DNA from 3 places in the Lysinibacillus sp. A1 genome. Region 1 is predicted to be linked to each of the others. Evidence: riboswitches for the same ligand, from Rfam matches in the RefSeq annotation. Region 1 holds a riboswitch; each other region holds the start of a gene.
The links. A riboswitch is a leader RNA that binds a small molecule or an ion and turns the genes downstream of it on or off. The one in region 1 is predicted to bind cyclic di-AMP.
Positions count from the first base shown of each region.

Region 2: it holds a riboswitch for cyclic di-AMP, as region 1 does, so the genes downstream of both, PI85_RS12395 (M20/M25/M40 family metallo-hydrolase) here and PI85_RS06175 (APC family permease) in region 1, are expected to answer to the same signal.
Region 3: it holds a riboswitch for cyclic di-AMP, as region 1 does, so the genes downstream of both, PI85_RS22085 (TrkH family potassium uptake protein) here and PI85_RS06175 (APC family permease) in region 1, are expected to answer to the same signal.

Region 1 is NZ_JSZM01000008.1:188,718-199,728, reverse strand. Features, by position in the region: gene PI85_RS06225 (amino acid permease) at 1-199, shown strand, start outside; gene PI85_RS06220 (response regulator transcription factor) at 363-1,055, shown strand; gene PI85_RS06215 (sensor histidine kinase KdpD) at 1,061-1,996, shown strand; gene PI85_RS06210 (ABC transporter ATP-binding protein) at 2,133-3,056, shown strand; gene PI85_RS06205 (ABC transporter permease) at 3,049-3,738, shown strand; gene PI85_RS06200 (Nramp family divalent metal transporter) at 3,982-5,247, opposite strand; gene PI85_RS06195 (response regulator transcription factor) at 5,461-6,150, shown strand; gene PI85_RS06190 (cell wall metabolism sensor histidine kinase WalK) at 6,147-7,445, shown strand; gene PI85_RS06185 (PepSY domain-containing protein) at 7,442-8,107, shown strand; gene PI85_RS06180 (PepSY domain-containing protein) at 8,200-8,718, shown strand; cyclic di-AMP (ydaO/yuaA leader) riboswitch at 8,931-9,080, shown strand; gene PI85_RS06175 (APC family permease) at 9,200-11,011, shown strand, end outside.
Region 2 is NZ_JSZM01000012.1:594,841-605,851, forward strand. Features, by position in the region: gene liaF (cell wall-active antibiotics response protein LiaF) at 1-236, opposite strand, end outside; gene PI85_RS12375 (PspA/IM30 family protein) at 349-987, opposite strand; gene PI85_RS12380 (hypothetical protein) at 1,003-1,359, opposite strand; gene sirA (sporulation inhibitor of replication protein SirA) at 1,702-2,127, shown strand; gene PI85_RS12390 (YneF family protein) at 2,227-2,445, shown strand; gene PI85_RS12395 (M20/M25/M40 family metallo-hydrolase) at 2,545-2,913, opposite strand; cyclic di-AMP (ydaO/yuaA leader) riboswitch at 3,136-3,282, opposite strand; gene PI85_RS12400 (S-ribosylhomocysteine lyase) at 3,521-3,991, shown strand; gene PI85_RS12405 (alpha/beta hydrolase) at 4,042-5,013, opposite strand; gene PI85_RS12410 (acetyl-CoA C-acetyltransferase) at 5,220-6,404, shown strand; gene PI85_RS12415 (YqkE family protein) at 6,427-6,693, shown strand; gene PI85_RS12420 (GNAT family N-acetyltransferase) at 6,853-7,356, shown strand; gene PI85_RS12425 (VanZ family protein) at 7,381-7,860, opposite strand; gene PI85_RS12430 (aldo/keto reductase) at 7,857-8,756, opposite strand; gene PI85_RS12435 (NUDIX domain-containing protein) at 8,832-9,383, shown strand; gene PI85_RS12440 (hypothetical protein) at 9,442-9,954, shown strand; gene PI85_RS12445 (Fur family transcriptional regulator) at 10,076-10,540, shown strand; gene xerD (site-specific tyrosine recombinase XerD) at 10,713-11,011, shown strand, end outside.
Region 3 is NZ_JSZM01000040.1:75,637-86,647, forward strand. Features, by position in the region: gene PI85_RS22050 (DUF4183 domain-containing protein) at 1,046-1,366, shown strand; gene PI85_RS22055 (hypothetical protein) at 1,559-1,957, shown strand; gene PI85_RS24100 (hypothetical protein) at 2,307-2,453, opposite strand; gene PI85_RS22060 (hypothetical protein) at 2,804-3,274, opposite strand; gene PI85_RS22065 (hypothetical protein) at 3,419-4,051, shown strand; gene PI85_RS22070 (hypothetical protein) at 4,455-4,718, opposite strand; gene PI85_RS24475 (hypothetical protein) at 4,899-5,066, shown strand; gene PI85_RS25130 (hypothetical protein) at 5,189-5,323, shown strand; gene PI85_RS22080 (TrkA family potassium uptake protein) at 5,410-6,069, opposite strand; gene PI85_RS22085 (TrkH family potassium uptake protein) at 6,092-7,429, opposite strand; cyclic di-AMP (ydaO/yuaA leader) riboswitch at 7,599-7,739, opposite strand; gene PI85_RS22090 (hypothetical protein) at 8,411-8,773, opposite strand; gene PI85_RS22095 (hypothetical protein) at 8,797-9,129, opposite strand; gene PI85_RS22100 (hypothetical protein) at 9,268-9,528, shown strand; gene PI85_RS24555 (hypothetical protein) at 9,708-10,307, shown strand; partial or broken gene PI85_RS24965 (transposase) at 10,401-10,843, opposite strand.

The DNA of each region.
Region 1 (11,011 bases):
ATTCGCCTTTACTATTTGTATGATTGTTGTAATTGGACAGAATTACACAGCGTTTATCGGAGGTACAATCGATTGGTATGGTATCCTTGTTTCCTATATTGGTATTCCACTGTTCCTATTGCTATGGCTAGGGTACAAAATTAAACATAAAACAAAAATGCTTCCTCTTAAAGATTGTGATTTAAAAGTGGAAAATTAAATAGAAGAGCTGTTCTATAAACCGTTGTATGATGGTTGATGGAACAGCTTTTTTTATCGGGGGACCTTTAAAATTATTACAAAATTAATGTCATATATATGGTAATATACTATAGATATGGAAGTGTGATTTTTGACTTTCTAGTAGAGAGAGGTGCATGAAAATGCAAAAACATATTTTACTAGTGGAAGATGATGAGGCTATTCGCGAAATGGTAGCGAATTTTTTATTATTGGAAGGCTTCGAAGTCACCACTGCCAATAATGGAGAAGAGGCATTGCAATATTGTTTAAATCAAACCTTTGATTTAGTCATCCTAGATATTATGATTCCTAAGCTTAATGGATTAGAAGTTTTAAAAGTCATTCGAGAACAGGCAGCACTTCCTATCATCATTATGTCCGCAAAGGATAGTGATGTAGATAAAGCGCTTGGCTTGGGATTAGGGGCAGACGATTATATTGCTAAGCCATTTTCTATGCTGGAATTCTCAGCTCGTGTAAAGGCCGTTATTAGAAGAGCTACGAAATACGCTGGCCAAATAGATCACAAACAAGATGTAATAGTTATAGGCAATTTAAAGATAGATATTGTTAATTTCTCAATAAATAAAAATGGACAAGAAGTGAAGCTAACATCAAAGGAATTTGCCATCTTAAAGCTATTTGTAACAAACCGTAACCGAGTTTTTACGAAAGAGCAAATTTATCAGCTAATATGGAAAGATGCATATTACGGTGATGAAAATATTATTAATGTACATATTCGAAGGCTACGCGAAAAAATTGAAGATGATCCATCCAATCCCCAGTATATTAAGACGCTGTGGGGAATTGGCTATAAGTTTGAAGGATAACAGATATGATAATCATTCTATTAATCATAATTGTGGTGCTTATAGGAATAGTTATTTTTCAATGGAAAGCAAAAAAAGAACAAAATCAGACGATCCAATATATGAATGAAAAACTCCAAGCCATTGTTCAAGAAAAAAGTAACGAAAAGATTTTGGTAACTACGAGCAATTCACAAATTCAACAGCTACTTATTTCAATAAACGCTTGGCTGGACCATCACCAAAAAGTTCAGGCGACCCATCGCAAAATGGAAGATTCCATGAAAAAAATGCTGGCCAATATTTCACATGATTTAAAAACGCCTTTAACGGTTGTGTTAGGCTATATTGAAATGCTTCAGCTTCAAGGCTCAGCTAGTGAAGAGGAGCGTCAAAGACTATTAGCGGGTGTACATGCTAAAACATTAGAAGTATTAAAAATTATTCATACATTTTTCGATCTTGCCAAATTAGAGGCAGGGGATACAGATTATCCAATCACTAAAATCAATGTCTGTGAAATTAGCCGTAAAAATATATTATCATTTTACGATATGGTCACGTCCATGGGACTAAATATTACTATTACAATCCCTGAAACACCTATGTATGCCCTTGGTAATGAAGAAGCGTTAGATAGGGTTCTCAACAATCTTTTATCCAATGCTCTTGCCTATGGAGCGGATGGTAATGTAATTGGCTTAACCGTAAGAAATGATGAAACGACTATTTATATAGATGTATGGGATTGTGGTAAAGGAATCGATGAATACCATATTGATAGTGTTTTTGAGAGAATGTACACGCTAGAGGACTCTCGCAATAAATCCTTCCAGGGGAGTGGCTTAGGTTTAACGATTACAAAGCGATTAGTGGAAATGATGGACGGTTCCATCCAGTTATCAAGTATTCCCTATAAAAAGACCATTTTTACCATTGCATTAAAACGAATGGTGTATTGAAATCACAGCTTGTAGAGCTTTTATTGTGCTTTACAGGCTTTTCTTATGCTCTTAAGAAATTTGTAAGAATCCAGTAATAAATTAGAGAGTTTCATTTTTTATAATGAAAATAGCCACATTTGAGGGAGAGATTGACATGACATACATTGTGAAAACAAATCAGCTTACGAAAGTGTACGAAGGAAAAGAAGTGGTTTCTGCTGTCAATATGAACGTGAAAAAGGGAGAGATTTACGGCTTTTTAGGCCCTAACGGAGCGGGTAAAACGACAGTTATGAAGATGCTAACGAATCTGACGAAGCCAACCAGTGGAGATGTTGAAATATTTGGTGAGAGGTTGACCGATCAATCGTATGAACTATTAAAAAGAATGGGAACGATTATCGAATATCCTATTTTCTATGAAAAATTAACGGCTAGGGAAACCTTAGAACTGCATTGCGAATATATGGGCTATTACAATAAGCAGGAAATTGCCCATGTACTTAACCTTGTAAAATTAACAAATGCAGAGGAGAAACGGGTAAAAGATTTCTCATTAGGGATGAAACAGAGACTAGGTATTGCACGCGCTATTATTACAAAGCCAGAGCTCCTAATTTTAGATGAGCCAATTAATGGACTAGATCCCATTGGGATTAAAGAGTTGAGAGAGCTTTTTAAAATGCTCTGTACGGAGTATGGCATTACGATCATTATCTCTAGTCATATATTAGGGGAAATTGAACAATTGGCCGATACGATTGGTGTCATCAAGGAAGGTAGGCTCATTACTGAAGTAACGATGGATACGATTAATCGTAATCAAGCCGACTATATTGAAGTGATCGTAAACGATGGTAAGAAGGCAGCCTTTATTTTAGAAAGTGAATTGAAAATGGCTAATTTCAAACTGATGGATGACAATTCTATACGAATTTATGATTTGACAGTATCCCAAAAGGTTCTAACAAAAACATTGATTGAACATGACATTGAAATAGAGGAGATTAGCAAAAAAACTAGCACATTAGAGGATTACTTCCTTAAGCTAATAAATGGAGGGATTGTTCATGCTTAATTTAATGCGTTTGGAAATGAAAAAATATCATTTAGGCTCCTATGTTAAAAGTGCTATGTTTGCTAACTTTATTATTTTAGGATTTATGTTTATGATTTTATTTATTTCTAAAGTAGAAGGGGAAGTTGATATTGCAAATTATGAAATGGCTTTAAGTGTCATCGATTCATTTGTCAGAGCCGTATTTATTATTTTTGCAGCTACATTAATAGCTAAGCTGATTATCGGAGAATATAAGTTTAAAACAATCACATTGGCCTTTATGTATCCTGTAAGCCGAAAGAAATTAATCGCTGCTAAGCTTGCGATTGTCATGCTTTTTACCTTTAGTGCAATCATCGTTTCAAATATCTTGATTACAACCATCTTTTGCATCGTAAGCGATAAATTTGATTTAATTCCTGATGTTTTATCTAATACTTTAATCATGCAACATATACCATCTGTACTCATGAATGCAATTGCTGCCTCAGGGATGGCCTTAATTCCATTATATTTCGGAATGAGAAAATACTCTATTCCAGCAACAATTATTTCTTCTATTCTAATCGTATCAGTGACTTCATCCAATACAGGTAACTTCACATTAAATGACATCATTATTATTCCAATCTCGTTAGCAATCATAGGTATTAGTATTGCCTACCTAGCTATCCGCAATATTGAGAAGGTCGATGTTTAATGAAAGGGCCAGGTACTCATAAGTTATGTTGATATCGAACGATGATGATAGCAATTCGATAAAGGTGATTTCAATGAGGAAATTAACTGTAACTTCTGCGCTGCTTTAGCTATCCTACAAGAGCATCGGATCATGGATCCAATGGTAGTAAATTTGTCTATAATTATCACCTTTAGATTATCAACAAAAAGGCATCGAGATTTTTCTTCTCGATGCCTTTTGTTAGTCTATTAATTCACTATTTTATCCAAATATTGTTTCACCTAGTAAGTAAATATTTAATGCCACAACGATGACAACTACAAACCAGCCTAAAATAGTAGTAATACGGTGGTTCACTAAACCACCCATAATGTCTCGTTTGCTTGTAAACATAACGAGAGGGACGAGGGCGAATGCAATACCGAAAGATAACACAACCTGACTAAGAACGAGCGCATGGGTTGCATTTACACCAGATGCAATAATCGCTAACGGAGGCACCATTGTAATGGCTCTCCGTAAATAAAGTGGTATTTTTCGTTGAATGAAGCCTTGCATTACTACGTCACCTGCTAATGTCCCTACAGAGGAGCTAGCTAGCCCAGCAATTAGTAAACCAAGACCAAAGGAAATAGCAGCCATTGGGCCGAGAGCATTCTTTAGGCCGTTATAGGCAACATCTAAATCCTCTACTACAATCCCCTGTGTGTGAAATACTGCTGCCGCGATAATGAGCATACTCATATTGATGGCTCCTGCAATGATCATAGCGATGATAATATCAATAAATTCAAAACGGAAAATTCGTCTTTTTTCTTCTTCATTACGACCGATAATACGACTTTGTGTTAAAGAAGAATGTAAGTAAATAGCATGGGGCATGACGGTCGCACCTAAAATACCTGTTGCTAATAGTAATGAATCCACCCCTTCAAATTGTGGCGTGAACATACCAAACGCTACTTCGCCCCAATCTGGCTGTGCTAAAAATGTTTGGAAGGCAAATGCTAATACGACAATTAAAACCATGCCAGAAATGCCTGCCTCAAAGGCTCTGAAGCCTCTTCTTTGAAGCTCTAGAATAGCAAATGATCCGACTGCTGTAATGATAGCTGCTGGAAGCATAGGGATATTAAATAACAAATAAAGCCCTAATGCGGCACCTATAAATTCAGCAAGGTCGGTAGCAATAATGACTAATTCAGCCTGAATCCAAAGAAATATAGATGTCTTTTTAGAAAAATGTTCACGTGCCACCTCAGGTAAATTTTTTCCTGTCGCAATACCAAGCTTGGCAGATAAGGATTGGATGAGCACCGCCATTAAATTAGAAAAGGCTATTACCCAAAGGAGTAAGTAACCATATTGAGAGCCAGCTGTAATATTTGTGGCAAAATTGCCAGGATCAATATAGGCGACCGCTGCAATGAATGCAGGTCCAAGAAAAGGTAAAAACCGTCGCCAACCTTTTATATCTCCATCTAAAACCGCCTCAGCAGACGATTTTGTGACTTGTTTGTATACCATATTTGTTCCCTCATTTCAAAAAGTATCGTTTGTGAAATAAAGTTTCCTAGAGGAAAATAAGATAATAGTATTCTAACGCTAGGATTAGAAAAAGGGAAGCGCTTTGCTTAAAATTTTTAAAAAATAAGTATGCACATTTCTCATCAATTTCTAATTAGACTTTCCTTACCTGTATCGTTTACGATGAAAGAAAAGGTGAAGGACTGATTCGACATGAGCAATCGAATTTTAATTATAGAAGATGAAGAAAATATTGCGAGAGTGCTCCAGTTAGAGCTTCAGTTTGAAGGCTATGAAGCGGTGATGGCCCATACAGGAGCAGACGGTTTATTGCAATATCGTGAGCAGCAATGGGATTTAATCTTACTGGATATTATGTTACCCGAAATGAGTGGCATAGATGTACTAAAGCGTATTCGCGCAACAGAATCACAGACCCCAGTTATTATGCTGACTGCTAAAAGTGAGGTGGAGGATAAGGTAAAGGGATTGGATTTGGGAGCTAATGATTATGTGACAAAGCCCTTTGAAATTGAAGAATTACTGGCCCGTATCCGGAATGCACTACGGTTTTCTCAAAAGGCTAGTCCAACAAAGGTTGGTGTATCGTTTGGACAGTTATCGATCGATGAGCAGACAAGAGAAGTTATTTATTATGGTAAGGAGATCCAACTGACTCCTAGAGAATACGATTTATTGTTATATCTAATGAAGCATCCTAAGCAGGTGCTCACAAGGGAACAAATATTAGAGACGGTATGGGGCTTTGATTACTACGGAGATACAAATGTTGTGGATGTCTATATTCGCTATGTGCGCCAAAAGCTTGAAATCGCTAATGTAACACCCATTATTCAAACAGTTCGCGGTGTAGGTTATGTGCTGAAGGAAAATAAATCATGAAGCTTAAAACAAAAATTCATCTACTTACCACTTTATTAATGCTAGTAATTTTAGTGGCAACTAACAGTGGAATTTACTTTTTGTACGAGAAATTTGCCTATAATACGGAATATAGTCAACTTCATACACGAGCGAATGATTTAAGCTCAACATTAAGCCAGTTAAATACACAAACCAACCTACAGCAGGTATTAAGAGCATATATGCCAGCTGGTGGTGCTATCTATGTATATGATGGAGAAAATTTAAAGACCAAGGTTCAGGCCACTCTAGACATGCCAGATGTTACTTCTATTGCCTATACAATGCCTACTATTTGGATGGATGGGACAATTGTGGACATCACCTTACAGCAATCCATGGAGGAAGTAGAAAGTACACTGGATTTATTAAAGGCTATTTTGATCGTTGTGTCCATTATTGCCACCATTCCAATCTTTTTAGCGAGCTTGGCACTCGGTCGCCTAATTTTGTTACCACTAGAACGCTTAAATGCGACAATGCGCAAAAGTGCATCGACGGGAAAATATGAAAAAATGGACATCCCAGCTAAAGGTGGGGATGAATTAGCAAAAATTAATCGAACGTTCAATATGATGATGGAGAAGCTTGAACAGCACTATCAAAAGCAACAGGAATTCGTTTCAAATGCTTCTCACGAATTAAAGACGCCCATTACTGTCATTGAAAGCTATGCAAAGTTGCTTTTGCGAAGAGGTTTTGACAATCGTGAAGTAGCGCAGGAATCGCTACAGGCTATTGCAAATGAATCTTCTCGTATGCATGAAATGGTATTACAATTATTAGAGCTAGCCAAAAATAATGAGCATATGGATATTCATATTGAACAGCTAGAGCTAGCTCCCTTCCTTAATAAAGTGGCTGCACAAATGCAGCAGGCATACCATCGGAATTTTATAGTCGACGCAGAAGAAGCACCACAATTTATTGACAGTGATGAAAAAAATTTGAAGCAATTACTCTTTATTTTGCTTGATAATGCTAGGAAATATAGTGAGGATGACGTTCATATTTCCACAGCTGAAACTACTACGCATGTACGAATGACGATTCAGGATTTTGGCGTCGGTATTCCTGCAGAGCATGTTTCACATTTGTTTGAGCGTTTTTACCGTGTCACAGAGGATCGTAATCGTAAAACAGGCGGTTCTGGCTTAGGGCTTGCGATTGCACATGAACTTGCGGGACAATTGGGCATCACCATAGATGTGGAAAGTACAGTTGGAGAAGGTTCAAGTTTTACCTTGTGTATACCAAAGGAGGGGCAGCAATGAAAAAGTGGGTTTTAATACTTATTGTGATTGTCCTTCTTTGTAGCGGAGTGCTTTGGTTTATTCAAAATCGCTATTTTCAAAAGGAGCCTCTCAGTGAAGCGGAGGCCATACGCCATATCGAAGCTATTTATAAGGGTCAAGTTTCAGAAGTAAAAAAGCGTGGAAATTCATTTGAAATACAATTTACACGTGAGAATTTGAAATATACAGCCATGCTTGATGCTACAACACAGCAGGTTTCTGATCTAACGTTGCAAAAAGGGCAAAGTAAATTATTGTTAACAGAAAATCAAATAAGAAAAATGGTGAAAGAAAAATATGGTGAGGTAGAAAGCGTCATGCTCACGGATACCATTTATACCGCACGTGTTGAAAAGGAGCATAAGCAAAAAGATATAACAGTAGATGGCTATTCGGGTGAAGTGTTATCTGAAAAAGATGTAGAACCATTAAATCAGCCTGAAAAACCTCACATTATTACCGAACAGCAAGCCATTGATATAGCGCTGCAACAATTAACAGGGAAAGTGGATTCTGTAGATTTTGAAGATACTGCGGAGGGCGGTTATTATTTAGTTGAAATTGAAACAGAGCATGAAGAAGCCACGTTCCAAATTCATGCTGTATCTGGAAAGGTCCTTTCTGTTTCATGGGACGATTAAAGAGTTTTCTCATGGAATTCTAATGTTCCTCTTATAGTTCTATCATCTTTGCTTGGTAAGCTAAAAGCAGATAAAACAAAGGAGAGATGAACATGAAAAAAATAATGATGATTCCTGCATTAGTGGTGACTCTTGGTGTTGGAGCGGCAATTGGTTCAACAACTTTATTATCAGGAAGTGCACAAGAAAAAAAGATCCTATCCATGCAAGAAATCGAAAAGAAAGCATTAGCAGTAGTGAATGGGACAGTAGCAGATATTGAACTAGATCAAAATCGCTACCGCTCTGTTTATGAGGTAGAGGTGCATGCTGATAAAGAAGAGTATGATTTAAAATTCGATGCCTATACTGGTAAATTACTTAAGCAGAAGAAAGAGCGTCAAGATGACGATGATAATGAATGGGTTAACGCTAATACTACTACTAACCTTATAAGTAAAGAAAAGGCTATTGAAGCGGCTCTAACAAAAGCAAAGGGTACAGTCACAAAAATTAAATTAGATGATGGTATTTATGAAATCGAGTTAAAAAATGGGCAATATGAATATGATGTTGATGTTGATTCGATTACAGGAGAAATTGTTGATTTTGAACAAGATATGGAAGACTAATAATAGTTGTTGCCTTAAAAGTAGAGCATACTTTTAAGGCTTTTTTGTTGTAAAATGCCTTTAAATTAGGTATTCGCGGGTAAATTAATTTCTACCAGGGTATTAACAATGTATTTCAAAAAGTCTATGTATTTCACTTGTAAAAAATAAAAATTTTCTTCTTTACTTTTTTAATCGACAGGCGTAATATGACATCATTATTAAAGTTTCAAATTTCTAAATCGCTGAAGCAAACTAGACGCGGGGGACCCATTTTAGACGGATCGTATAAGCAATCCTTGGGGTGAATCTCTTCTTTTGAAGGGTAGGGCTACTCAGGCCCGAATCCGACAGCTAACCTCGTAAGCGTTAAGAGCAGAAAAGTTGGAGCTTGGCAGACAGATGAGCGTCTACAAGTCTTATTTAGTGATGACTTGTAGGCGTTTTTTGATCTCATTTAGGAAGGCGAAACACAATCTAAGAAACTAGAAGGTGTTTATTGATGAAATCCTCATTTAAACGTTATGTAATCGGCAAACCATTAAGATCCGATGCGTTAGGGGAACAAAAGCTTAGTAAAACAAAGGCATTGGCAATATTATCGTCCGATGCTTTGTCTTCCGTAGCCTATGGACCGGAACAAATTTTAATTGTCCTGATGACTGTGGGAACATTAGCATTTTGGTATTCTTTACCGATTGCGGTAGGGGTCGTTGTCCTATTGGTGGCGCTGACTTTATCATATCGTCAGGTTATATTCGCCTATCCACACGGGGGCGGCGCTTATGTAGTTTCTAGGGAAAATTTAGGTGTGAACGCAGGTCTTGTAGCAGGTGGCTCATTGCTCGTTGATTATATTTTAACGGTAGCGGTAAGTGTATCAGCAGGGACAGATGCAATTACATCGGCATTTCCAAGTCTGCACCCATACAATGTGCCAATTGCTATTATCTTTGTGATTTTTTTAACGGTCTTGAACTTACGTGGTGTAACAGAGTCCGCCTCTGTTTTGGCATACCCTGTCTACCTGTTTGTAGTCGTTATGCTAGTGTTGATTGGGATGGGGCTCTATAATGTTGCAACAGGTCAGGTGCCAGCAGAGCTGCATCCAAAGATAGGTACACCTGTCGCAGGGATTAGTTTATTTATATTATTAAAGGCATTTGCGTCAGGGAGCTCAGCTTTAACAGGGGTAGAAGCTATATCGAATGCAATCCCTAATTTTAGAAATCCTGCTCCTAATAATGCTGCTAAAACATTGTTAGCAATGGGCGGAATCTTAGCGGTTTTATTTATCGGTATTGTTAGTTTAGCTTATTTTTACGGAATTGCGCCAACTTCGGAAGAGACAGTCGTTTCCCAACTAGCAGAAGCAAGTGTTGGTCGAAATTTCTTTTATTATATAGTACAGGGTGCAACAGCGATGATTTTGGTACTTGCAGCTAATACGGGCTATTCAGCATTTCCTCTACTTGCTGTCAATTTATCAAAAGACGGTTTTATTCCGAGAATATTTCAAATGCGTGGGGATCGCCTAGGGTATTCTAATGGCATTATGATGCTAGGGCTAGCAGCCATTGTCTTAATCATCTTATTTGATGGGGCAACAGAGCATTTAATTCCACTCTATGCTGTTGGGGTATTTATTCCGTTTACATTAGCGCAAACGGGAATGATGCGAAAATGGTGGCGTGAAAAACCTACTGGCTGGATGGCAAAATTTACGATTAACACAATTGGTGCAGCTATTTCGTTTATCGTAGCGATGATGTTTTTTGTAACGAAGTTGCCTCAGGTATGGCCAGTGTTTGTCTTTTTACCAATTATCATTTTTGTATTTCATCGGATCAAGCTTCATTATCAAGCCGTTGGAGAACAGCTGAGATTGAGTAAAGAGGAAGTCGCTACTATTGAAGGAAATGTATTCATCGTACCAGTAGCTGGTATAACGAAGGTGGTTGAAAATTCCCTTCATTATGCGAAATCACTAAAGGTTGATAAAATTATTGCCTTTTATGTGGCTTTCGATCAAGCTGATGCAAAAGCCTTCGAAGAAAAGTGGCAGGCTTGGCAACCAGACATTCGACTAGTAACCTATTATTCGGCTTATCGTAGCATCACACAACCATTGATCAAATTTATAGATAAAGTGGACCATCAATGTGCGAAAACAGGTCATAAAGTAACGGTTGTCATCCCTCAATTTTTACCGAAAAAGGGCTGGCATCATATGCTTCACAATCAATCAAGCTTATTAATACGTACAACATTGTTATTTCACAGAAATGTCGTGATTATGACAGTACCTTTTCAT
Region 2 (11,011 bases), on a different contig from region 1:
AGCATAATGACAATGAATAGACGGAGGCTCCACATTGTGAATAATGCAATCGCAATGAAGAATATGCCGGTCCATTTAAAAAAGCGGACTTTTTTAGCAAAGCTTAAATAAAGCAGTACGGCCCCAATCAATAAACAAAAAGCGCCACCATTATTAAAAATAGTAAGCTCCATAAAAACGAGTAAAAAGAAGCATAGTACCCAAAATGTGAGCTTATTTGTAGTGAAATTTTGCAAGAGGGTCACCCTTCTTTCTACTATTAGTATAAAAGAGGGAATGGGACCCTCTGTTTTAAAACGTGAAAGAATGCGCCGGTTAGAGTTGGCGCATTGCTTCCATTATAACATGTTATTTATTTTCAATTAGCAGTGGAGAGCTTTCCTCTGAAGCTTTTTTTTCTAATTGTGCCAATCTTGCTTCAAATGTTGTAACTTCATGATCTTTGTCAATTTGATAAGCCAATTTATCAATATAAGCTTCCAAATCTTCAAAATTTGTTTTATTGTTTTTGGCTATCATACCATCCATTTGATGATGGGCACGAGTGACATTTTCTTTGCCCATTAACTGTAATTGACGAACTTTCATGTCTTTAATTTTATGTTTCATTGTTTCAAATTTACGCTCTAGCTCGAAATATTCACGTGTACTTGCTTCGATACTTGCCTGTAATGTATGATTACGGGCAGTGTAAGCTGTCACTTCATCTGTTGCAAAATCAATTAAATCTTGCTCGCCACTAGTTTGTGCTAATGTCAGTTGAGATTCACGTTTAGCGAGTAAATCTGCATTTTGTTGATATTCTTGCTCAAGCTTTTCTTTTAATTGTCCTTGACGTTCTAATAATTTACCTGTTTCTTCTGTTTGTTTTTCAGCTTCACGGATGTACTGGTTTAACATAGCAATTGGATTTTTTTGTTCCTTCTTATCAAATAACTGATGTAAGTCTGCCTCTACTGTATATCTAAAACGTTGAAATAAATTCATATTCATTCTCTCCTTTTATTTTGTTAAATTTGACCATTCTTTTTCGAAGTTTGTAAATGGATCTTCTTCTTTTTTACTTTCAATTGTTGGGATTTTTACATCTTCGCCATTCCATTTTTTATAAATGACATAGACAATTGCGATTGCTGCAAGACCAATCATTGCAGGAATGTTCGATACTGCTGATAGGATACCGATTAGACCAACCGCGAACCAAAAGATTTTACCGAAATTAGACTTGCTCGCCATGTAAAAATGCATCCCTAGTGCTACAAATAATCCGGAGAATAGTAAGCCTGCCAATGGTCCGATTAAGGCTAGTGCAACACATGCTGCGATAACGCCTCCAGTTAATAAAAGAAATTTTCTCATTTGTTTTAGCTCCTTTCGTTTGTACCTTTATGTTACCTATTTACAAGATTGTCTAAAACGGACTCGAAATTGATTTTCTACTAGGTCTTGAGGCTGAGAACTATCTAGGCTGCAATAAAAGTGGGTTTTTGATGTACACAATGAGTGTATCTTGCTTGTTTTCATTGAAAAATAGCAGTTCATTTTAAGAGCTAATTATCATCTGCCATAAAGTAATTTTTAGATCCTAAACTAGAAGCTTTTCGACAAAAATAGAAGATGAAACCTTCCTCCGTTTGACAAATTAACAAGATGGGATGAGCTATACTTATGGAAAATAAACTGAGCGAAGGAGGATTTCTGGTGAGAACCTATTCCATATATAAGATAAAAGAAGAGCATTTAACGTTTATTTTTGGCAGAGAGCGAAAGTTGTTAGAGATGATGCAAGGCTGTGAAGACGCCAATGAGAAATCCTTAAAAGAGCTTGCGTATATATGTGAATCCGTTCGTTTTGATGAAATAGCAGCAATGTTGGAGCATCAACTTGATTCCAAATATGCACATTTAGAAAGAGCTCGTAATGCTTTGTTTTTAGAACATCCGATAAAAGGCAAAATGGCTATTTATTTAGTGGATCGTAAGATTTGTGTTTATTGTGAGGGTTCACGAATGCTAGATTTAGATTTATTTCAAATGCTTGCCAAAATGAGTGAACGATTTATTGCTTTCAATAAACAAGATAATGAATGTGGATGGTTGAAACCTATGAAGTATACAATGCACTAGGAAATTTCACTACAATATATAGTAACATGCTATCATTTGGTGTATAATGGAGCGTGGAGAGTTTTTTCTCGGTATATTGTAGTGGAGGAGGTTGGTTGTATGCCTACATGGGGCTGGATTATTATCGTAATTATCGCATTAGCAGCGGGAGCGGCACTTGGTTTCTATTTCGCTCGTCAAGCTATGATGAAATATTTAAAAGAAAACCCACCTATTAATGAGCAAATGATTCGTATGATGATGGCACAAATGGGTCGTACGCCGTCTGAAAAGCAAGTACGTCAAATGATGGCACAAATGAATAAATTCCAAAAATAATTGGAATTTTTAAGGAGCAGCTGGTTAAGGTAACTGGTTGCTTTTTACATGGACTCATAAAAGGGGATGTCTCAAAATGGTTGAGACATCCCCTTGTTTTTAATGAAGAGAAGCGTTCAGCCAGTTAATTGCACTATGTACAACAACAGCTACACCTAACGGTAGAACACCCTTATCTAAAATAATATTGGGATTATGAAGTGAATAGTTTTGATTTCCTAAACCGTTTGATCCAGCCCACATAAACATCGTTGGTACACGCTGGTTAATATAAGAGAAATCTTCTGTACCAGCTAAAGGTTCTTCGTCTATCTGTAAGTTTTCCTCACCGACAATTTCTTTGACAAAAGGGGCGACTAATGTACAAAGATCTATATTATTATAAAGTGAAGGTGTTAAAATGGTGTGAAGGTCATATGTGCCTCGCATCAATAATTTCTGGAATGCGATTAAATAGCTACGATCCACCAGCCATAAAAGATCCCTTTATTTTTTTGCTTGTTCATAGTTTGTTTCCCTCCGATTTCTACTTTAATTACTGAGAATGAAGCTCTCACTTAGGCAGAAAGAATTCGTTTTCATTAATGACTATGTCATCGACCCAATTCATAACGTTCCATCCATCAAACGAGATGCTCGTCCTCAATGGATTCCGAAATTTTCCAATTCAAAAAATGAATATGGCTCCATTTTCCTTCTCATATAACGCTTGCGTGGTTAGCTGTCGGATTGGGACCTTTGAGTAGCCCTACCTAAAAAGGATTCACCCCTTGGATTTTCTAATGATCTGTAAATATTTGATTTCCTTGTCTCAACTGGCTTCAGCGATTTAGAAATTTGAAACTGACTATGAAATTCTTTAACAAAAGGCTGTAAAAAATTTTTTTACAACGCAATTTCTTATGTTAGTAAGATGTGTAGCAGTCTTTTAGAAACAAGAATGAAAAAATTTTTAACTCTATTCGTTTGAAATATTCTGTGAAAACATAAAAAAACTAGCAATTTAAAATATTCCCACTAATTTTAGAAAAACTAGCTATAATAAATAGTATTCATAGAAAAGGAGCTGTTAAATATGGAACGCGAAAAGACAAATGTAGAAAGCTTTGATCTAGATCATACAAAAGTAAAAGCCCCGTATGTTCGGTTAGCGGGAGTTAAAGCAGGGAAAAATGGCGATGAAGTGTACAAATATGATATTCGCTTGAAGCAACCTAATAAAGAGCATATGGAAATGCCAGCTTTGCATTCCTTAGAGCATTTATCTGCGGATATCATTCGTAATTATTCTGACCATATCGTTGATTTCAGTCCAATGGGTTGCCAGACAGGCTTCTATGTATCCCTTATTAATCATGAAGATTATGAGGACCTATTAACTATTTTAGAAAAAACATTTACTGACGTGACAAAGGCGACAGCAGTGCCTGCATGTAATGAGGTACAATGTGGCTGGGCTGCGAGTCATAGCTTAGAAGGAGCACAAGCATTAGCGAAGGAATTTTTAGCGAAACGAGAGGAATGGCATATCGTTTTTGAAGAATAAATATGGAAAAAAACCTTGCAGGAATAATATAAGCAAGGTTTTTATTTGCGTTAAAAATGGAATGGAATGACATTGGAGGAGGAAGAATCCCGATTTATTTTTTGGTAAATAAAACTTTCTAAAAAATCATGAATTAAATCTTCGTATTCATCCATATTTTCATTAAAGGATTGGGCATGTGCCCCAGTATCAAATAGCTTTAATTTTTTAGGACCTACTTTTTTATTGTAAAGATCTAGTGACATGGACGCTGGAATAAATGAATCAGGGATACTATGGATAAAAAGTACAGGTTTTTCAATATGGGTCACTGCTTCGGCGGGGGTCACACTTTTGAAGGAGTAGCCGTCCCGGAGGCGGACAAAGAAATCGGCAAAACGAATGGGAATAATAGAGCCATATTTAAATTCAGTTTTGGCAATTTGCTTGAGCAACATGGAAAAATCGGAGAATGCACAATCAGAAATATAAAAATCAGCACCATCTTCAACCGTACCTGCATAAAGTAACATTGTTGCTGCACCCATAGATTCTCCATGAATACCTAGTATTGCATCTTCACCAATCATGGCTTTCACTGTATTGACTACTGCGTCAAGATCATTTTTTTCATAGTGGCCATAACTAGTTGTTTTGCCACCAGATTCGCCATGACGGCGATGGTCAAAGATGACTGAATTATAGCCAAGCCTTTCAAATAGCCGAGCGTATTTAACGGAATTTATTTTATTTTCGGTAACACCGTGACATATGATGATCGTGTTATTGGTTTGCAACGGCTGAAGCATAATTCCTCGAATCGTATAACCATTAGGAGAATCAATATTTAATTCGCATTTCAAGTTTTTATTGTACCAAGCCTCATCAAAGCGTTTGGCTGTCGTTTCTCGTTCACGAACAAATTCAGGATCTTTTTGTTGAATATACATTAATTTATTGGAAAGCGCGAAGCCGAACAGACCAGTAGCTGCTGCGGCAAGCGTTGTTGTAATACCAGAGAATAAAAGCATCTTCTTTTTCATCATAAAACACCTCCACATGCTGTTTCTTATTTGTAATGTTCCCAACTGAGATTGTTTAAAACACGTCAACATTTTACAATAACTTTGGCAAAACTGCGATTATTTCTATTATCGAAAATCGTCAAAATATTTGTTAAAATATACATATCTGCTAGTAGCATATGCAGCAGTGTTGATTTTTGAACGGGGAAAAGGGGAGAATGGACATGATAAATGAGGTAGTAATCGTGAGCGCTGTACGAACAGCTATAGGCTCATTTCAGGGGACATTAAAAGACGTACCAGCTGTAACTTTAGGTAGCATTGTTATTAAGGACGCTTTAGCGCGTGCAGGAGTAGCTGGGGAACAAGTCGATGAAGTCATTATGGGGAACGTGTTATCGGCTGGTCTTGGACAAAATCCAGCTCGTCAGGCAGCGATACAGGCTGGTTTACCACATGAAGTATCAGCATTAACAATTAATAAAGTATGTGGATCAGGTTTAAAGGCTGTGCATTTAGCAACGCAGGCTATTTTAGCAGGTGATGCTGATATTGTCGTGGCTGGTGGCTTTGAAAATATGAGCCAGGCACCTTATGTTTTAAAAAATGCGCGTGAAGGCTTCCGAATGGGCGATCAAAAGGTAGTGGATACTATGATTCATGATGGTCTATGGTGTGCTTTTAATGATTATCATATGGGAATTACAGCTGAAAATTTATGTGATAAGTATGAAATTTCAAGAGAAGAACAGGATGCTTTTGCAGCTCGTTCTCAGCAACGCGCAGAGGCAGCAATTGCAGCAGGCAAATTTGAAAATGAAATCGTCGCTGTTGAGATTCCACAGCGTAAGGGAGAGCCTATTGTATTCGCCAAGGATGAATTTCCACGTGCAGGTGTAACAGAGGAATCTCTAGGTAAGCTACGTCCCGCATTTAAAAAAGATGGCTCCGTAACAGCGGCGAATGCTTCAGGCATTAACGATGGGGCAGCGGCAGTTGTTGTGATGTCGAAGAAAAAGGCACAAGAGCTTGGTATTCAACCAATGGCGATTATTTCAGCCAATGCAAGCGCAGGAGTAGATCCTGCAATTATGGGAACTGGTCCAGTTATAGCAGTACAAAAAGCACTGGCAAAGGCAGCAGCAACATTAGATGAAATAGATGTAATTGAAGCAAATGAAGCATTTGCAGCACAATCGATTGCTGTTGATCGTGAATTACGCTTTAATCATGATAAACTAAATGTCAACGGGGGCGCGATTGCTCTTGGTCATCCGATCGGTGCAAGTGGTGCTCGTATTTTGGTCACACTCTTACATGAGATGGAAAAGCGTGATGCGAAAATGGGCTTAGCCACGTTATGTATCGGTGGTGGTCAAGGGGTAGCTACAGTAGTGAAGCGTCCTTGATGTCAATAAGAAGGTGAATGAAATGGGAAAGAAACGAAAACAACAACAACAGACAAGCAATAGCATGACAGCGAGCTTGCCAAAGCAGGAGGCAGTCACATTAGCAGACCAGCTAGGTGGCGATGTGTTAGCTAAATTAAAAGCGGCAAAGCAAGATTTAACCGTGAAAGAACAGGCGGCAGAAGAAGAGCGCCAAGCAAAACTAGCTTTTGAACGTAAGCAACGAGAAAAAAATAAATCGTTTGAAGAATTATTAAACGAGTATGGCGATAAAGGCACGAAATATTAATAAGGAAACAGTGAATTCGCGCATGTGGGTTCACTGTTTTTGGATAACCAAAAAAGTCGATATTCTATAAGTAACAAATCATGATGTGGGAGACGCTGCCAATAACATATACCTTATTATAGTTTAGTAAATAGATTAAATTATGATAGGAGAACAATGATGTTTGAATTATATTCTAAAAGATTAAGATTAATTCCTTTAAATGCTAAGTATTTACAATTGCTAATAGAGCATAAGAATGATTTAGCAGTTGAATTCTCTTTACATAAGCTAGAGGGGATTATTGATGATGAGCTAAAACAGGCATTGAACTATAGACGCTCCAAAGTTTTGGAAGATGAAGAAAATTATATTTGGCATACGAATTGGATGATTGTATGTAAAGAACAGAATTGTGCTATTGGGGGCATTATGCTAAAAGGGATGCCAAATGAGAGGCAGGAAGTGGTGATTGGTTATTATACCTTTCCTAGTTTTCAAGGACGTGGTTATATGACAGAAACCATTATAACAATGATAAACTGGCTACATCATCAACCAAATGTTCAGTATATTATTGCAGATACAGAAAAAGATAATTTCGCTTCGCATCGAGTTTTAGAAAAAGCAGGGGCTACCTTATATAAAGAAACGGAGTCTCTTTATTATTGGAGATTTCTATAAGGATTATATATGTAAGACAAAAGGCTAGTATAGTGCCTTTTGTCTTTTATTTTTCAACAATTTCCTGAAGACCACAACGACACCAACAAAAACAATGGCTCCAGCTGTATCAACAAGCACATCTTGACCGCTCATTGTGCGACCTGGTGTAAAGCTTTGACGAAATTCATCAAGCATAGCAATTAAAGCCGTTCCAGCAATAGCAATAGTTGCTGCAAAACGGCGTTTTCCCCATGCAAAGTACAAACCGAGCGCAATGCATCCAAAACCGATAAAATGTGTTAGTTTACGAATTAAAAATTCAACAAATGGAAAATAACCACGTTCTTCAACTGATACGACTGTGTCCCAATAAGGGATTTTTAAAACGGATAGTTGTTTTTCAAAAGGTTTATTAGCTAATAAATCTTTAAGCTTTGGTAAAATACTTTGTTGTTCGTAAGTCATGCTCGAGGAAATGATAAGCACAACAAGACAGATGATGAAGATTAACCACTTTTTCATCGATGTTCTACATATTGTTCATTTTTCGTTAACGTATTTGCTGCTTCAAAATTGGTTATAGCAGCCGTATTTTCATAGGCAGAGAGGGTCTGTGCTAGTTGCTCCTGTGAGCTTGCTCCAATCACTGTAGAAGCGATTGCTGACTCTTTTAAATTAAAGGCTAGTGCCAATGCATGTAAGTCATTATACTGTGAAGCTAAGTTTGTTAACGTTGTTGTTAACTCTTCTGAAGAATAGGTGTTAAAACCGTTTACTCGTTGAAGACGTTGCTGCCAGCTATTTGTTAATAAGCCCTTTGCCACTGTGCCGCGAGTTACAACAGAAGCACCTTCGTTCGCAATAAAGTCAAACCACTCTTCGGGGCGACGATCTAATGCACTATATTTCATCATGACACTTTTAGCAGAGCTTGTAGGTAAAAAACGTTGTAACACATTTGGACGAATCGAGGAAATGCCATATTCACGGATAAGTCCTTCTTTTTTCAGGCTCTCAAAAGTGTCGATAATACCATCCCAGTCATCTTCGATTGTACCACCGTGTAACTGATAAACATCGATGTAGTCCGTTCCTAACCGTTTCAAACTATCATGAAAAGCTTGTTTTATATAAGATGGCGAAGCATCCCATTGCCAGCCTTGCACACCTTCAGTCCAACGATTACCTACCTTCGTGGCAAGTATAATCTCTTGACGACGCTTTCCTAATGCCGCGCCAATAATCTCCTCATTAGCCCCTAAATCATATAAATCGGCAGTATCTATATAATTTATGCCCGCATCTAATGCCATATCGACAATAGTAGCTCCTTGCTTTTTATCTGTCGAAAGTGACATGCCTCCTAAACTAATTTCAGAAATGAATAATTCACTAGTGCCAAGCTTCCTCTTTTTCATGAAACGACCTCCTTCGATTTCTTTACTTGTAATGGTACAATGAACATATCTGAAGGACAAGCGAGGTTATCGTCTATGAAAAAGTTTGAGGAAAAAACGACAAAAACGACACCAATCTATGACGGAAGAATTGTAAAACTACAAGTTGATGATGTCATGTTGCCAAATGGTCAGGTTGCAAAGCGCGAAATTATTAAGCATCCTGGAGCGGTTGCGGTAATTGCTGTGACAGATGAGGGTAAATTAGTGTTAGTGGAACAATATCGTAAGGCACTTGACCGTTCTATTGTTGAAATTCCAGCAGGGAAACTTGAACCTGGTGAAGAACCAGCAATGACAGCTCGCCGTGAATTAGAGGAAGAGACAGGCTACGGCGCGCACAGCCTTACATATTTACAAACATTTGCAACGTCGCCGGGATTTGCAGACGAGGTCATTCATCTATATGTAGCGAAGGATTTGTATATCATCGACAATAAAGCAGCATTAGATGAGGATGAGTTTGTCGAACTTTTAGAAGTTTCGTTGGAAGTAGCACAATCAATGGTCGCAGATCAACGTATATTTGATGCTAAAACTGCATTTGCTGTACTTTGGCTTGCTGCCCATTTAGAAAATAATCTTTAGCATAATAGAGACGGACGAGCATAAGCTGTACAAACCTTGATAGAAAAGGAGCATGTTTATGTCTCGTACGGTGTCTATATTTTATCACGCTTCCATCATTGCCGTTAGCTTTGTTTGTGGCGTTATTTTCTTTCATATTTTTGGTGGACCGAAAGCGGAACCGTTTATTTTATTTATAGAACCTCGTTTAGCCGATGGGGACAGGCATTCGATTTTTCGTTTAGTGCTTCCTGTCGCCATTTCCATAGGTCTTGTATTATTACTAGCAACTCACAGTGTTTTAAAAGTTTTAGTACGTGTAACTGTAGCGATGCGTGCCACTTTTTTTGGCTTTAGTTCTGTTTTTTTATTACAAAAACTTGAAGCTTTTTGGCTTTATACGATTTGGTGGTTTCCATTTCAGCTTATCTATTGTATATTGTTGCTAGTCCTATGCAATTTACTTGTACCTGCTTGGTCAAAGCGAAAAATCGGGAAACAAGTATCTGGTCGGACAATTTTGTTGAATTTTATCGCATTTTTCATCATAATAGTTGCTGAGTTTATTGTTGTTTCTTATGTGTTAAAATGATGGGTTTAATAGACAGACATTGTGATCAGATAAAAAAGTAGAACATGTTAGAAATCTATTCACTATCTTGTAATAGGATTTACTCCTTTGGTATAATGGAAAGAGTTTAGGGGGGCGTCACATGGAGAGCCGAATTGATCGTATAAAAAAACAGTTGCATAGTGCTAGTTACAAGCTGACGCCGCAGCGAGAAGCAACAGTTGCTGTCTTGCTTGAGCACGAAGAAGACCACCTAAGTGCTGAGGATGTATATCTTTTAGTAAAAGAAAAAGCACCAGAGATCGGTCTAGCTACTGTTTATAGAACGTTAGAATTATTAACTGAGCTCAAAATTGTCGACAAAATCAACTTTGGCGATGGCGTGTCGCGCTATGACCTACGCCAAGAGGGAGCTGCCCATTTCCACCATCATCTAGTTTGTATTGAATGTGGAGCTGTTGATGAGATTCAAGAAGATTTACTTGAAGATGTGGAAGCCGTTGTTGAAAAGCGTTGGAACTTTATCATAAAGGATCACCGACTAACTTTCCACGGTATATGCTGGCGCTGTCATGATAAAAACGACGAATCGAATGAAGAAAATTAACGAAAAGCTGTCTGTTTTAATCTCTGTTATAGATTAAATCGGGCAGTTTTTTGTTTTTTTATGAAATAATAAATCCTTATTTCCGTTGGTTTATGTCGAATGGAGGAGGCTTTAGCACATTTCTAATAGCCATGCTAAAATAGAAAATAATTGACAGTAAGGGGGCGTTGTGATGAATGAATTTCAATATGCAGTAGAGGATTATATCCATTTTATCCAAGTGGAACGGCAGTTATCTGTTAATACATTAGCATCCTATCGCCGAGATTTAGAAAGCTATGTGAATTTTTTGCAAAATGCAGAAGGCATGGCTGATTTTAATCGTGTAGAAAGAACGACTATACTACGACATTTAGAGCAACTACGTGCACAAGGGAAGACAAGCCGTACGATTGCTCGCCATATTTCATCTATTCGTAGTTTCCACCAATTTTTACTCCGAGAAAAGCGTGCTGAATCAGATCCAACAGT
Region 3 (11,011 bases), on a different contig from region 1:
GTTTGTGTAATTCACTTTCTGGTCTCGCGACTAAGATTGTCTTATATTCTCCATCTGGAAAAGAAAGTACTCTTTTATAACCAAAAATGGTACATTAAAAGGGCATGAAAGTACTTTGTGTTGAATGAGCTCCACCATAAACTATTTTGAGAAGTAACGTACGATGATGCTGCGGCTTTTCGTAAAAAGGACTGATTAGATGAAAAGATTTATGTGGACTATCAGCGACATACCAAGCTTGTAGGGAGTGCTGCTACATCCCTTGACCTCTCTGCAAGCTTGGGTTTCTCAAGGGAGCTGATATGGATGAAAAATCGATCAAGGGCCTATATTCGCCATCAAAGAGAGCGAAAGATTCAAAAGAAATGGGCTATTTTACAAAATATTATGTTAAGGGAAAATGAATACATGCCTATAAGGGGTACATTGAGCAAAGGTAAAGTGCATTGCTCTTGTAGAATGTGCCGCTACGAGCAATATCACTCGATCCCAAAAGCCAAACATAAAGCAAGATTAATAGCTATGGAACAGGAAATAGACGAATATGTCTATTTCCTGTTAGTATACTGTTCTTTCTTTCCATGATCTTGCCCTTACAAAAAGCATCTTGCTTGGAAATAAAAAATAATTTCCCGGGTAAGCGCAAGAAATGACAAGTTTAGTCTTCCCTAGCAACACTAAGCGACTGATTTCATCATTATCCATGACTTGCTTAAGTGTTAAAGCAAGCATTTTCCCTCGCACTATTCTATTTCATAATTAATTTCCCTATGAATTATATTTATTTCCTGACCAAGAATGTCTTGCCATCAGTACATTAATGTAGTGTTGGTCGAGTATCTGCCGCTCTCCCTTTATCCTCTATCAAATTTTCTTTAATAGACCTATCGCCAAACCATCCTCCATATTCAATTCATATACTATTAGTGGAAATATAATAAGTTGTATTTTCTTGAAAACCTTCATTTTCTGGTGTGAAAACAATCTACTTTTTGACTCGTATAACAACTCACTAAAGATTATTTTTTTGAAGGGAGGTGAAAAAATGGCACTTTCAATTATAAATATCCATGTAAATGTTACAGGAACTTCCACTAAATTTTTTAATATTTTAGCAGCAAATTTAGCTGTCACTGATGGCACGACTATTGCTGCAACTGCCTTTTTAGATGATAGTGGAAATGCCGCTACTGCTTTCCCAGTAGTCACAAATGGCTACTATAATTTCTATATTAATGGGGTATTACAGGAAGGTGGCTCCTATACAGTTTCTGCAACAGAGTTAACCTTTAACGACGTTACAGGTACACTCACTGCAGGTACGCCTTTAGTAATCGAAGCGGTAGAATTAGTTACACAAACGTAATTAGTAAGCTAGTATTTCCCCTTATTTTTTGATGGAGGGTCACTACATCCCCAAGTGACCCTTAAATTGCTTAAAGGAGAAATCACATCCATTTTTCTCATCCCTAATAAAGTAATAAACGAATAAAAAGTTCATAGAATAGCATTGCATGAATAGGATGGATACTAAAATATTAAATGAAGGAGAATGACTATGAGCATTGAAATAATTAAACTCGCACCAACACTATTACATGTATTTAAAGCTGGTGAGTCGAATCCAAAAAAAGAAAAGCGCATTATTTATGGACAAGCTACATCAGACGCAAATGGGATCGCTACCTTTTATGTTACAAACAATGCATTAGCGAATGGCAATCCTTTATTATCAACTATTGATTTCGCAGTATCAAGTGTATACTCCACAAATGCATCGATTAATTTAAGACCTAGAGTACAAATGAGAGAAAAGAATATTGCCGCAAAATATGTCTCTGCAAATGTGACAAATATTAGTGGTGTAACGGTATTAGGCATTAGTGTATTAGGGTCTGAAAATCCTGTAAGCGGCGTTATTGTCGACTTTATGGTTCTCGGTAGCTTTGATCTTTAATAGAAGGTATGGAGGTTTTTCATTGATGATGAAAGAATGAAAGAATGAAAAAAAGATGCCCAAAAAGGAGAGCCTTTTTGAACATCTTTACTTTATTGCAAAGGAATATTCAGTTCAATATTTTTCCCAATAGGATTGGCGTAATAGTTTAAATATTTTTGGCTTTCCATTTTAATCTTCAAATTGTGTCGTTTCCACTACGTATTGCTCATCTCGTGAAAACGAAATACCTTTGGACTCTCACAGCGTACCATCTTCTTTTATTGCAGCAGAAAACATTAAAAATTTACCTTGATGATCCTGATTCATCTTTACGGATACACTTTGCTGCGACGCGGAAATATCACCATTAAAATAGCATCACGTCCATAGCATCTTGCTCATTCTTCATATATGTAATGGCCAGACGATACAAAATATCCTGATCCATTTCAATAAGGGAAAGTATCGCTTTATGATCCCCGCGTATAGCACGCTGCTCTAATTCATATATCATCCTTTTCGCCTCCTTCCTCCATTAGACGATGCGATTCTTCATTTCGTTCAAAATCTGTAAATTTTTCTTTTAAATTGGAAGTACCATGGTTCTAAACCAGTAAAACACATCATCCTGTGCCTTACTGGTTTTATAGAAGCCTACATATTATGAGATAGAAAATTCCAAGCTCGAGGCTTCAGTGTTCCCCCCTTTGTCATTCTCAGTTACCAAAGCGCAAAATGATACATATTCCTTTCTCTGGTACCCCATGCTCATCGGTTATCCTCATTTGTAGAATTGTCGACCATTTTTTTGAAGAACGGACTCCCCTATGTTCGACCGCCACGTAAATCATTTATAAACTTTTGTTATCGTGTATACACACCTATGAAACCATCATCATTCCCATTATTAAGAAGTTTGATTTCCTCATAGGGATTCTTCTTGTTACTTTCTAAAAGAAATAGCTTTTTGTAATTTGTGCTACTTCCTTCTGTAGTTGTATAGGTAAAAGTTAAAATTTTCTTTTCCTTATTATATTTAAAGGAGTAATCAGAGTAATTCTTTGTAGTTGAATTTATTAAAATATATGTTTTATGTTCATTTTCATCATAAGCATAAATTCCATCCTTTAATTCTTCTCCAAATATGTTAAGAACCTTCTTACTTTCTTCATGATTAGCATCCAGTTCTAGTACTCTTAAATTTTTTAATTTTGTATTTTCAGAAAGAACAATTTCGGGATTGTTCTCTTCATAGTTAACATCCACACTATAGCTGCAAGCCGTTTGCATTAACAATAATCCAAGTAAAGCACAAACTGTTAACCTCTTTTTCACGACTCTTTTTCCACCTTCTTTTAAAATTTAATAACTTTAGTTAATACTTACATATTATACAATAATCTAAACTAGTATATACAAATATTGCCACTTAGTATATAATGGAAATTGAATTACAAATACAGGGGAGGTTGTTAAAAGATGACAGCAATAACTGGAAATAAGTTACTTAGTTCGTTGTTCTTTAGCTTTGTGTTATTTTTAGTTTTTAGTTGCAGTAGCCTTTTAGTCCATGCAGCCGAAAGTGATTCAGAATTACTACCCTTTGAAGATTTAGAATTTGTGACAGATGATAGGTATAGCGTACCAACAGAAGACGGTGGCATGATTTTGTTTGAATCAGAAGAAGATTACCAATCTTATCTGAATAACAGCATACAACCTTTATGTGCTACATGTAATCAGACAACTCAGACAACACTTGAAAAATACACTGTTTCACGCGCATTTATTGGTTATCACCCCGCTACACCAGGTTGGGATAAAGTGAAAAGTGTATCCATCGCTGGCGGAATCACTTGGAGTATAAACGGCTCCTTTGCACAAGGTTCATCAACGTTCGGTATTTCATTTTCACATAGTTTTACATCTACAAGGACTTATGAATCGCAGTACCCTACTAAATATATCCGTGTTGGTGTTAGAAAAGATGTTATTTACCACAAAGTAAAAAATGTAGTAAGAAATCCTATGGGTACAATTATCAACACGTATATCACTGAAACTGCAACTCCATATGGTGATACGTATACGGAGTTAATGTATAGAAATTAAGTAGCTATTTAAAAGTAGTACAAGTATAAATATCATGTTACGAAAACCCAACTACAAATTTTTTTGTAGTTGGGTTTTTAAATTAACGAAAGTAATGAAAGCAACTCAAGCAAAATCTTTATTCATTAAAATAGAATAAATCCATGCGTCAATTGTGGGGTACACTCATAAGTCATACCCCACAACCCTTGCTATATCAGCATTTCTAGGCTTACCTAAAAATACTGTTTTCATAAATGCCAGGTTTTTTGTAATAAGGGGTTATAAAAGTAAATCAACTGGGGTAAAAGTGAGGTACTACCGTTTTTGAAAGTTTGTACCCCACTTTATTAGTTTGCATAATAATTATTATATGGCAGGTGTATAAAAAAATCACTACTCATTTAGAGAGTGATTTTTTGTTTTATATAAAACTGTTCATGGCCTCTTTAGTTTCAATTGAGTACGTTTCTTCTTCTATGATGATAGGCTCATTTCGCTCAATCCTAAATTTACTTTGAGGTGGTCGTTTCATATCCTCTTCAATTAACCTCTTTACATACTTACTGACGTTTCGTGGCTTACCAGTCAACGGGTTTGTTTGTTCTGCATGATTTAATAGTGCGAAATCGTGTTCATCACTGATGTTAAAGCTGACAGGTTTGTTCTTCCTACCTTCATTACTCACCCAAATGCCCCCTTATACAAATTTGCAGATATATGTGATGAACCTGTAAAGGATGCTGCAGAAAGGTTATGTAATACTGGGGCAGTGTCAGAGTTCGTTGTCGAAGAGATCAGAAAGTGGTTCAGGAGAGATTATCGATGGAAAGATACAAACACCATGGGATATCCAGAAAGGCCGAAATTGAGGATAACGGTTCAGCCTAACAAAGGCAAAGTGACGATTAAATTCAAACAGCGAGATTTCGAACAATTGAGTGTGTTGGCATTCGCTCTCGATATAACACCAACCACAACGGCTGCTGTACTAATTCGGGTGACACTAGGTAATAAGAAGGTTATGCAATGGTAATTGTCCAATTTTCTTCGCCATTTAGATGAAATGGAAATACGTAAGATTTTTCGATTACTCAAATTATAAAGGCGATGGCCCATGATATTATTGGGTTTACATTATGCGGAGGCATCATTGTTTTGTGGGTAGCCGATAAGGTTGAAAACTTGGTGTATAATCTGAAATCGATGCTTGGAGAAACTATAGATGAGGCTGTTACTGTAGTAATGAAAGTTGTACCTAAAAAGAAGAAACATGATGAATTAGAGGTTTAGTTTAAATAAATCCAGGTACTCATTCGAGCACCTGGTTATTTGTTTGCTACATTATATACTTGTCAAAGCTAAATCAACATGTTCTCTTAGTCATTTAAACTTGAGAACCTTGCTAAATCACTTCTTTTACCAATAGTTACCAACAGATCTTCTCTTTGCAGTAATTCCTCAGGGGATGGAGATACGATAATATCTCCAGTTCTTATAATTGCGATTACACTAACGTTGAATTTAGCACGAATGTTCAGCTCTTTTAAGTTCTTACCAACCATTTTTGAAGGGATAATAATTTCTTCTATATTATGATCCTTAGAAAGTTCAATATAATCGAGAGTGTTTGGTGAAAGAAGTTGATTGGCAACTCGGTCTCCCATATCCCTTTCAGGATAGATAATCCAATCCACTCCTATTGCTTCTAAAACTTGACCGTGACGTTTTCCAATAGCTTTTGCGATTATTTTTTTTAATCCAAGATTTTTAAGTAGCATACAAGTCAAAATACTTGCTTGAATATCATCACCAATTGCTACAATTATACAGTCAAAGTTGGTAATTCCTAAGGATCTAAGTGCCTTCTCATCCGTAGAATCTGCAATAACTCCGTGTGTGTAAAAAGTTTCAGCATCTTCTACACTCTCTTCATCTAAATCTATACCCAAAACTTCTTGCCCAGCTTCATGTAATCTTCTTGCGATACTGGTTCCAAATCTTCCTAATCCTATCACAGCATATTGTTTTTTATCCACTCTCTATACACTCCCCGTTTATTTATCCAATCATTATTTTACCTTTTGGACGTCGGTATGCTTCCTGTTTACGTCTTTTAGTAATTGCAAAACCTAATGTAAGAGGTCCTAATCTCCCCACAAACATTGTTAAAATAATTATAAAACGACCAATTGGTGAAAGCTCAGGCGTTAACCCCATCGATAAACCAACAGTACCGAATGCTGAAGTGGCTTCAAATAGATACATTATAAATACATGACCTTTTTCCGTAATACTTAACATGAAAGTGACAACAACTACTATCATGATACCACTCATTGCGACAGTTAGTGCCTTTAGGATATTTTCAATAACAATACGACGTTTAAATAAAACTACTTCTTCTTTTCCTTTTAGTTGAGAAAGGGCAGTTATAATTAATACTGCGAACGTAGTGACTTTAATACCACCTGCAGTCGAACCTGATCCTCCTCCAATGAACATCAAAAAGATGGTTAAGAACAAGGTTGCATGAGTTAAATCTCCCATAGATAATGTATTAGCACCAGCAGTTCTAGGTGTAACACTATGGAATAAAGCGCCAAGACCTTTTCCTGTTGGAGATAAGGAACCTAATGTTTTTACATTATTATACTCAAATAAGAATATTAAAATAGTTGCTCCAACAATAAGGATAAGCGTTGTGCTTAAAACAACCTTTGTATGTACCGAGAAAGTACGAATTTCACGATATTCATAAAGTTCATTAATCACAATAAAACCTAATCCCCCTAAGATGATAAGAGAACTAATTGTTAAAACTACAATGGGATCGTCAACATAATCAGTTAAACTGTTAAACCCTCCCATTAAATCGAAACCAGCATTATTAAAATTTGAAATGGCATGGAAGAATCCATAATAGATTGCTTGACCAATAGACATATCAAATGAAAAACGAACGGCAAGCAATATACCACCAATACATTCAGTTATGACAGTGAAAATTAATATCCGTTTAACTAATCTAACTACGCCAGCAGTTGAATTTGTATTAAAAGCTTCTTTCAATAACAACCTTTCTTTTAAAGAAATTTTTTTCCCTAATAGAACAAATAAAAAGGTTGCAAATGTCATAAATCCTAGCCCACCTACTTGTATTAGGATTAGAATTACAATTTCTCCAAACAATGAAAATGTTTCACCGGTATCAACAACCACAAGACCTGTAACGCATGTAGCCGACGTAGCAGTAAATAATGCATCTAAAAATGCTAGACCTTTACCATCTTCTGTTGCTATAGGTAGAGTTAATAAAAAAGCACCTATAAAAATTAGAATAGCGAATCCCAAAACAAGAATCTTTGCAGGATCAAGATTTTCTTTTAAGCTCTTCATTTTTATCTCCTAAGTGTGGTACATAGTAATACATTACTTTACCCAAAATTTGAATTTATATGAATCATGTGCGGAATAAAAACCATTCGCAACCCTTTTATTGGAAAATAAAAAAAGACCGATCTAAACAAGCAATAAAAAATTACTTGAGTTAGGCGGTCTTCTTTATGACCTCCTTCGCTTTAGCCGACGAAGTTAGCTGACGGGTAGGATGGCGAAAGAGAATATCTCATCCTTTCTGCAAGGCAGAATTAACCCCAAAATAATGGGTCCTCCGTTCTCAATTGTTGAGATTTGGCCGATATTTTATTAGTTCTGATTTACGGAATTATTGTACTCCTTCATATAAATTTTGTAAACAAGGAAAATATTTATCTATGCTTATTAAACTAATCACTCCATTGGTGTATGTTGTAACATATTAAATATCGGAGGAATTCAATTAATATTCAAAATAAAGCTCTAGAAACATTTCTCGGTCTTCCTTAATTATAATTTTTTTATATAAGGTGTCACCTGATTTATGTTTATAGTTGGCCTTTTTTTATTGTCAAACTAAATTTACGAATTTAGGACGTTAATTACGTTTAATTTAGGATATCCAACATTTGATATTGTATCGGTATCAGTTTGAGCCTGCTCTTGAACCGGAGCTTGAAGTTGCGCTAGAATCTGAGACTGAACTTGGGCCTGAATTTGAGATTTATATTTATTTGCTCTTGAATTTGGGTCTGAGAACTCGAATATATGCAATTTAATTTTGTATCTGTACTACAATTATATATAAAGAAATTAACAAAACAGATTTTTGGCAAGTATTAATATTTGTGGAAATAAAAAAGTCAATGCTCAAATTAATGAGTACCAGGGTTTTGGTATTCATTTAGGTCACTCATCCAAAAGTGTTCTTGTTTTAGCAAATAAAATTTTTAAAGACCAGTTCAATTTGATGTGAACTGGTCAATTGTTGTAGAATATTAGTTAAGAATGGATCACTGGATTTGTTTCTCTTTCTCTTATAACTTCGCCATATGCTTCATCAATTTCATAAATCATCTTTGTCCATCTTTGATAATCTTCGTTTGATGCTGAATCATTAGCAAGAACAAACTTCGGATTCTCTTCCTGAGAGAATAATTTTTCAATTTCGTAATTCTTTATTTCTAATTTATCAGATAACACTTCCTTGACAATCCAATCTCTATCTTCTGCGAATTTCTTTAATTCATTAATATTCGAAACTGAAGGTAAATTATTATTTGAGCTAGATTTTAAAACTTTTTGTGGTGCATCTGCAAGTTGGTAATTTAAAAGGATACTTTCTGTATCTTCAGTTTCTAGCATCTTCCATATATCTCTTAATTCTTTTATAAATGCTTTAACCTCACTAATCTTTTCCGCGCCATCATTTCTGTCACCAAATACAAAAGCTCATCGACAGATAATTTCTTATGATCAACAATTGATTTTGCCATGGTATAGCAGAAAATATTTTCAGTTTCAGCAATAATACCTTTGGATGAGAATGTATACTTATAAAATTTAACATCTACCCGAACAATTACGAAGTTTTCAGGATAAACAAAAAACATTTTTTCTTCATATTCACCCATAGAACTGTTTCCAATCAAAGTGTCAAAAGCAGTTTCAACTATGCTTTTGAAACCCTCAATTACTCTCTCTTTACCTTTAAAAAACATCTCAATTGCATTTTAATAGAATCTGAAGATTTGGACCTTAAGTAGCTATATGCACATCACTAAAATATTCGTCTGTACAAAACATATCTAATTACCTAAAATGGTAAATAGTAGTTAGATATGTTGAGGTGAATACAAATGAATAATTGTCCTAATTGTTTAGCAAGTAATCCTTTTAAGAAAGTATATAAAGATGGTTTAGTATTTGTGAAATGTGAATATTGTAATACGATTTTTGAAGATACTTCAACGAAAAAATCGAGAGTAGTGTCAGAGAGAGTACGAAACGAAGTACAAAATGATGTGCAAAAAGAAAAATCTTCAGGTAAGGCTCTAGCAATTGGGATAGGACTTATGATCCTTTATTTTATTATTGATACTATATCTAAACTTTATTAAATTATAAAATAAAAGTTTGTTCTATGAACAAGGGTATTTATGCTATCTCGGTCTTTCTGTTAAAAGAATGAAAAAAGCCCAGGCACAAATATTTAAGTACCTGTACTTTTTTTATGTACAGGCATAATGAAGTTTCCTAAAATGGTAAATAGTAGTTAGATATATTGAGGTGAATACAAATGAATAATTGTCCTAATTGTTTAGCCAGTAATCCTTTTAAGAAAGTATATAAAGATGGTTTAGTAATTGTGAAATGTGAATATTGTAATACGATTTTTGAAGATACTTCAACGAAAAAATCGAGAGTAGTGTCAGAGAGAGTACGAAACGAAGTCCAAAACAAAGCCTCAAACGAAACAGATTTTCTCTCGTTGGGAATGTTCACTTTGATGAAAAAAATAGCAATAGTCGTTGCACTTGCTTTAGTAGTAGCTGTAGGAACATTTTATATATATACCAATATTATAGACTCAAGATATGAAAAAGAAGAATTCTTATATGGTTTTCCAGTACCAAAAGATGTGGAGATAAAATCTAAAAGCAAAATTGGTTCAGTAAGTTCATATATAATAACATGGGATAGAGTTTCTGGTAAAAGAATCCCAATCGATTATAAACTTATTATAATGAAGAATGGGTGGAAAATTAAAAAGGAAGGAGATTTCGAATTAGACGGAATTGCATACCATGCAGTTAAATATAAAAAAGAGGATGTTTTTGTTTCAATGGTTATCAGGGATCCAGATTCCTTAACTTTTACAGGCGTATCAGATAATTGAAAATAATGTAGAAGAATAAAAATAAATATAGACCAAGAAAGCAATTATGAACTGCCCCCCGTCAAGTAGACAGTGGAAATAATAAAAAATGTATTAAGCGGCTTGAGTCCTGAATTCTAACGGACTCAAGCCGCTTAATCTTTTTTGATAACGATGGTAATTATAAAAATGAATATAATCATCAATCGCTAGTTTTTACTCTTCATATGAATCGTACTTATGTAAATAATACTTCTCACACTTCAATGTGCCCCAAAATGATTAATTGGTCCGTTATCAATACATCGACCAATACGGGACATACTCTGTGTCATATTGGCAGCTTCCACAATTCGCTTAAATTCCTTCGATGTATATTGAAAACCTCGATCACTATGTATTAATGGCTGTTCGCCTAATTGTAATGATTGAATAGCTGATTTTATTGTTTTGAAAACAAGGGAATTATTATTCGAATGACCGAACATATATCTCACAATTGAACCATCATATAAATCGATAATTGGACTTAAATAAGCTTTTTTCCCATTTCCAAAGTTGTGGTATAATGCTAATGACTAAGCCATTATTCAAAGGGCATAAACCAATTCGAGCTGTAGTGTGTGACGACGTTATAGCATTTTTTTATTCTGAGATTGTTAATCTTTACTAATGAAGTAAGAAGTATAAATTTTCAATAAACAATCAAAATAAGTTTGCGTAGT